3 regions of the Buttiauxella sp. BIGb0471 genome follow, and region 2 is predicted to be linked to each of the others. Evidence: predicted binding sites of a transcription regulator. Region 2 holds the regulator's gene; each other region holds the start of a gene.
The links. The regulator PhoB, encoded in region 2, activates phosphate uptake and scavenging genes when phosphate is short. The targets are predictions, from matches to a motif close to CTGTCATAAAACTGNCNNAT.
Positions count from the first base shown of each region.

Region 1: the regulator PhoB is predicted to act here: its motif matches at 1,522-1,541, upstream of uvrB (excinuclease ABC subunit UvrB).
Region 3: the regulator PhoB is predicted to act here: its motif matches at 1,095-1,114, upstream of ugpB (sn-glycerol-3-phosphate ABC transporter substrate-binding protein UgpB).

Region 1 is NZ_JANUEU010000002.1:200,527-202,797, reverse strand. Features, by position in the region: gene uvrB (excinuclease ABC subunit UvrB) at 1-1,268, opposite strand, end outside; gene M2371_RS07460 (ABC transporter ATP-binding protein) at 2,084-2,271, shown strand, end outside.
Region 2 is NZ_JANUEU010000005.1:99,448-101,718, reverse strand. Features, by position in the region: gene phoR (phosphate regulon sensor histidine kinase PhoR) at 1-640, opposite strand, end outside; gene phoB (phosphate response regulator transcription factor PhoB) at 663-1,352, opposite strand; gene sbcD (exonuclease subunit SbcD) at 1,542-2,271, shown strand, end outside.
Region 3 is NZ_JANUEU010000004.1:259,841-262,111, reverse strand. Features, by position in the region: gene livG (high-affinity branched-chain amino acid ABC transporter ATP-binding protein LivG) at 1-322, shown strand, start outside; gene livF (high-affinity branched-chain amino acid ABC transporter ATP-binding protein LivF) at 324-1,037, shown strand; gene ugpB (sn-glycerol-3-phosphate ABC transporter substrate-binding protein UgpB) at 1,240-2,271, shown strand, end outside.

The DNA of each region.
Region 1 (2,271 bases), on a different contig from region 2:
ATGATCGGATCCAGCAAGCCGGTCGGCCTGACGACCTGATCGACAACATCGCCACCCGATTTTTCTAATTCGTAATTGCTCGGTGTTGCCGAAACATAAATAGTCTGCGGCGCGAGTGCTTCAAACTCTTCAAATCTCAAAGGGCGGTTATCAAGCGCTGAAGGCAGACGGAAGCCATATTCCACCAGCGTTTCTTTACGCGAACGGTCACCTTTGTACATTCCACCGATTTGCGGAATAGTGACGTGGGATTCGTCAACCACCAGCAAGCCGTCGGCTGGCAGATAATCGAATAGCGTCGGCGGCGGCTCGCCAGGCCCACGGCCAGAAAGGAAGCGCGAGTAGTTTTCAACGCCAGAGCAATAGCCCAATTCGTTCATCATTTCTAAATCAAACTGAGTTCGCTGCGTGAGGCGCTGCTCTTCAAGCAATTTGTTGTTGGCGAGCAGCACTTTTCTGCGGTCAGCCAGTTCAACTTTGATCTCTTCCATCGCTTGCAGAATACGTTCGCGCGGTGTGACGTAGTGCGATTTAGGGTAGACAGTGAAACGCTGGATAGCCTGGTCAACTTGACCTGTGAGCGGGTCAAACAGCGAAAGCCGTTCAACTTCTTCATCGAAAAGCTCAACGCGTAATGCGAGGTCGTCCGACTCGGCCGGGAAGATATCAACCACTTCACCGCGCACGCGGAAAGTACCGCGCTGGAATGCCTGGTCGTTGCGGGTATATTGCAGCTCCGTCAGGCGCCGTATGATAGAACGCTGATCGATGATCATCCCTTTGGTCAGGTGAAGCATCATCTTCAGATATAAATCCGGGTCGCCCAGACCGTAAATCGCCGACACCGACGCCACAACAATGACATCACGCCGCTCGAGCAAAGCCTTGGTTGCTGACAGGCGCATTTGCTCGATGTGTTCGTTCACTGAGGAATCTTTTTCGATAAAAGTATCAGAGCTTGGAACATAGGCTTCGGGTTGGTAGTAGTCGTAATAAGAAACGAAGAACTCCACCGCGTTATCCGGGAAGAACTCTTTCATCTCGCCATACAACTGCGCCGCCAGCGTTTTGTTTGGAGCCAGCACCATAGTGGGGCGTTGTAAATCAGCAATCACATTTGCCACGGTGAAGGTTTTACCGGACCCGGTTACACCTAATAAAGTCTGGTGCGCAAGTCCGTCTTCCAGACCCTCTTTCAGGCGACGAATGGCATCAGGCTGATCGCCAGAAGGTTTGAATGCTGAATTTAATTTGAACGCTTTACTCATGAAGAGGCTACCTGATGAAGAAACGAGCGGGCCGGAGGATAATTTTACTCGGCACAGGAAATTTTGCCAGAAAAAGATACTGGATGAAAAACCAGTCCCTTGCCGTCACGTTTATGATACCGACACGATTTACCGCCAGGTTTGCATGTAAAACATACAACTGTTAGCGGTTTACGCTGACCAAAATGGTTATCCCCAGATTTTTTTACCTTTTAACATTTGTCAAGCAGTGTCATAAAAGCGTAAGGAACATCTGTGGCACTTTTATTGCAGCAATTGATTTTATTCAACTCGTTAATTTTTAAAGGTTATTTAAGAAAGTCTGGTTTCGCGCCAATTCATGCGCAACCCGCGTCCGCTCTCGCTTACCGTAAGTTTTCTAACTCTAATGCACATGGTTATCCACAGGAATAGTGGATAACTGCTCTCAGGCCTTTTGCAGCGCAGACCGCAAAAAACCCTAAATTCTCTGTGCGGGAGGCTAAAAATATTTTTCCAGATTATTTTTGGCTTTTTTTTGCTCGTCCTGAGGTCGATATTTCTTTTGATCCTGCTCACGGATTACGCATTTGAGAAAATAGTGTCACAGACTTGCACCAAACACGTAAACAGCCAGGCACCGACAAAGTGCATGCTCTTTTTAAAGTCGTAGAAGCCGAGCACTTATTCACCCTTTTTTATGAGTCTTTTCTCAAAGTTGCATTGTTCTGGCTCCGACATCGGTTCATGGCAGGAGAATTGCAGTGATGATAGACGCCATGCTTCAAATCGCTGAAGTAGCCTACGTTGTTCAGCCTGCCAGAAGGAGAGTATCGATGTTGAGTCTTCGTGCTGTTAATCAGTTTTATGGCGAAAGCCATGTGCTGTGGAATCTGGATCTCGAACTCGCGCCAGGCGAATGCACCTGCGTTCTGGGCGCACCAGGAATGGGTAAAACGACTCTGGTCAACTGCATCACGGGTTATCTGCCAGTGCAAAGTGGCAGTATGACCTGGCTTGAAGC
Region 2 (2,271 bases):
CGTGACTGACGTTAGCAAAGAAATTACGTCGCGCCCCTTCGAGCTGGTGCATCTGAGTCACATCGCGTGCCACCAGCAGCCACTGCTCATCGCTGTAGGGCATCACACGGAACTCCAGATGGCGGCCCGTATTGAGTACCAAAGTTAACGGACGCGAAAACTCTTTTTGCGACAAATAGCGAGTAAATTCAGGGTAGCGCAGCAAGTTAAGGATGTTCTGCCCGTTATCGTCCGGCCAGCGTAACCCCAGCAATTGTTGCGCCAGACCGTTGCACCAAAAAATCGTCCCTTCTTCCGTGGTCAAAACCACCGCATCGGGCAGCGATTCGGCTCCGCTACGAAAACGCTTAATCAGATTGCCTAACTCTTTGCGGCGCTTTTTGTTGCGCAGCTGCATCTGATGAAGACCGTACAACAGGGGATCCCAACTCCCGCGGCCTGGCGGCGGCGTCATACTGCGATCCACCCACAGCCACCACGATAAACGCAGTAAATTCCAGAAATGCCAAGCCAGCAGTCCGGTGACTGCCAGTAATAAAAACCACGGTAAATGGCCGAAAATAAGACCTAAGATGGCGGCGGGTATGCAACAGAGCACCAGCTCCATCACCAGCCTTTTCCATGACAACCTTTCCAGCACGCGTCATTCTCCTGACAAGGAATTAAAAGCGGGTTGAGAACCGATAACCCGTACCGCGTACTGTTTGTACCATTCTGTCATGTCCACTATGTTCAAGCGCTTTGCGTAACCGCCGAATATGTACGTCCACCGTTCGGTCTTCGACATAAACATTGGTACCCCATACATGATTAAGCAGTTGCTCACGGCTATACACCCGTTCCGGGTGCGTCATAAAGAAGTGTAATAATTTAAATTCTGTTGGCCCCATATCCAATGGGTTCTCACCGGTCATGACGCGGTGCGATGACGGATCAAGGCTCAGCCCGTGCATCTCAATCACCTCTTCCACCGCCATCGGAGAGATGCGGCGCATCACCGCTTTAATGCGTGCCACAAGCTCCTTCGGGGAAAACGGTTTGGTAATATAGTCATCGGCTCCGACTTCAAGCCCTCGCACGCGGTCTTCTTCTTCACCACGCGCCGTCAGCATCATCACCGGGATTTCACGAGTTAATGCTTCGCGTTTCAAATGCTTGATGAATTGAATACCCGAACCACCCGGCAGCATCCAGTCGAGTAAAATTAAATCCGGAAAGGGTTCGATAAGCAGATTCACTGCACTGTCATAATCTTCCGCTTCTACAGGATGAAAACCGTTTTGCTCAAGCACAAAGCTCACCATTTCACGGATTGGAGCTTCATCTTCTACGACTAAAATACGCTTCGCCATGATTCGCCCTGCTCAAGGAATAATTATTGTTGTTTCAATGCGGTGCCATTATGCGTCAGATTTATGACAGATTTATGAAAAACATAAATGCCTGGTGATTCATCACAATGAATTATGACACTCAATTGTGTCGTTCTTGCTCATCCGCTTTATAATCCCGCCACGCTTTTTTATGCCAAGGGACAACCAATGCGCATTATTCACACTTCAGACTGGCATCTTGGTCAAAATTTTTATACCAAAAGCCGTGGGCCAGAGCACCAGGCGTTTCTTGAATGGTTGCTTCAAGCCGCAGTCGAGCATGATGTGGATGCGATAATTGTCGCAGGCGATATTTTTGATACCGGCTCGCCGCCAAGTTACGCACGCGAATTGTATAACCGTTTTGTGGTGCAACTTCAGCAAACAGGCTGTTCTCTCGTGGTGCTGGCGGGAAATCATGATTCCGTAGCCACGCTGAATGAATCTCGTGAATTAATGGCATGCCTGAATACTTATGTCATTGCCAGTGCGCGGCATGATGCCAGCCAGCAGGCTATCGTGCTCAACGCTAAATCGGGTGAACCGGGTGCCATTCTCTGTCCGATTCCATTCCTGCGCCCACGGGATATTCAAAATAGCCAGGCGGGGCTTTCCGGCCACGAAAAGCAGCGTTCGTTGATGGAAGCCATCAGCGAGCATTACCAGCAGTGTTACACCACCGCCTGCGAATTACGCGCTGATGCGAAGCTGCCGATTATCGCGACCGGCCATTTAACCACCGTGGGCGTAACCAAAAGCGATGCGGTGCGCGATATTTACATCGGCACACTGGATGCTTTCCCGGCGCAGCATTTCCCCGCAGCCGACTACATCGCACTCGGCCATATCCATCGTGCCCAACTCATTGGTGGCACTGAACATATTCGCTATAGCGGCT
Region 3 (2,271 bases), on a different contig from region 2:
CCAGGCGAGTAACCTGGCATATGGCGACCAGCGCCGCCTTGAGATTGCACGCTGCATGGTGACTCAGCCAGAAATTCTGATGCTTGATGAACCCGCGGCTGGCCTTAACCCGAAAGAAACGCACGAACTCGATGAGTTAATCATGGAGTTACGCAACCATCACAACACCACCGTGCTGTTAATCGAGCACGATATGAAACTGGTGATGGGCATTTCTGACAGGATTTACGTGGTGAACCAGGGGACGCCGCTTGCGAACGGCACGCCGGAGCAAATCCGTAATAACCCTGACGTAATCCGTGCCTATTTGGGAGAGGCGTAAAATGGAAAATATCATGTTGTCCTTTGACCATGTGAGCGCCCACTACGGAAAAATCCAGGCGCTTCATGAAGTCAGTCTGCACATCAAGCAGGGCGAAATCGTCACCCTGATTGGCGCGAACGGCGCGGGTAAAACCACGCTGCTCGGCACATTGTGCGGCGACCCGCGCGCGTCCAGCGGCAAAATTACTTTTGATGGCAAAGATATCACCGACTGGCATACCGCGCGCATCATGCGTGAAGCGGTCGCGATTGTACCGGAAGGTCGCCGCGTATTTTCTCGCATGACGGTAGAAGAGAACCTGGCGATGGGTGGCTTCTTCGCGGAACGCGACCAGTATCATGAGCGCATCCAACGCGTTTACGAACTGTTCCCGCGTCTGCTGGAGCGCCGCATTCAGCGTGCAGGTACGATGTCCGGCGGTGAGCAGCAGATGTTAGCGATTGGTCGTGCGTTGATGAGCCAACCGCGTTTGCTGCTGTTAGATGAGCCATCGCTCGGTCTTGCGCCAATCATCATTCAGCAGATTTTCGACACCATCGAACAACTGCGCAGCGAAGGCATGACCATCTTCCTCGTCGAGCAGAACGCCAACCAGGCGCTGAAGCTTGCTGACCGCGGCTACGTGCTGGAAAACGGCCACGTGGTACTGGAAGACACAGGTGATGCGCTTCTGGCTAACGAAGCGGTGCGTAGCGCCTACCTCGGCGGCTAGTTTATCGTTTCAAACACAAGGAGCCTTTTGGCTCCTTTTTTTATGACATTTTGCCACCAGTCATAATTCCTTCACTTCATCGTAACGATCCTGTCACCTCACGGTTATTTTTCTGTCATTCGCGCATGTCATGTTTTGATGCGAACAAAAACGCGTATTTTCGCGCAACTTATTCAACTCAAAATAATTCGAGAGATAAGACATGACTGCATCGTTACGACACACAGCAATTTGCCTGGCGCTTGGATGCGTATTTAGCAGTAGCGCCATCGCCGCCACTTCCATTCCTTTCTGGCATTCAATGGAAGGCGAGCTGGGCAAAGAAGTTGACTCACTGGCTCAACGCTTTAACCAGACGCATCCTGACTACAAAATTGTTCCGGTTTATAAAGGCAACTACGAACAAAACCTGGCGGCAGGGATCGCGGCTTTCCGCTCGGGCAATGCGCCAGCCATTTTGCAGGTTTACGAAGTAGGCACGGCGACCATGATGGCCTCTAAAGCGATCAAGCCGGTGTATGAAGTATTTAACGATGCAGGCATTAAGTTCGACGAATCTCAGTTTGTGCCGACGGTTTCCGGGTACTACACCGATGCGAAAACCGGGCATCTGCTTTCTCAGCCTTTCAACAGCTCAACGCCGGTATTGTATTACAACAAAGACGCCTTTAAGAAAGCTGGCCTGAACCCGGATCAGCCGCCAAAAACCTGGCAGGATCTGGCTGATTACACCGCCAAACTGAAAGCAGCGGGCATGAAGTGCGGCTACGCCAGCGGCTGGCAGGGCTGGATTCAAATTGAAAACTTCAGCGCCTGGAATGGCCTGCCCGTTGCGACCAAAAACAACGGCTTTGATGGCACTGACGCGGTTCTGGAATTCAATAAACCCGAGCAAGTGAAACACATTGCGCTGTTGCAAGAGTTGAACAAGAAGGGCGATTTCAGCTACTTCGGCCGTAAAGACGAATCCACCGAGAAGTTCTACAACGGCGATTGCGCCATTACTACCGCCTCTTCCGGTTCGCTGGCAGATATCCGCCACTACGCCAAATTCAACTACGGCGTGGGCATGATGCCTTATGACGCAACCATCCCGAATGCGCCACAAAACGCCATTATCGGCGGGGCTAGTTTGTGGGTGATGCAGGGTAAAGACGCGGCAACTTACAAAGGCGTTGCCGAGTTTATGCAGTTCCTCGCCCAGCCTGAAATTGCTGCCGAATGGCACCAGAAA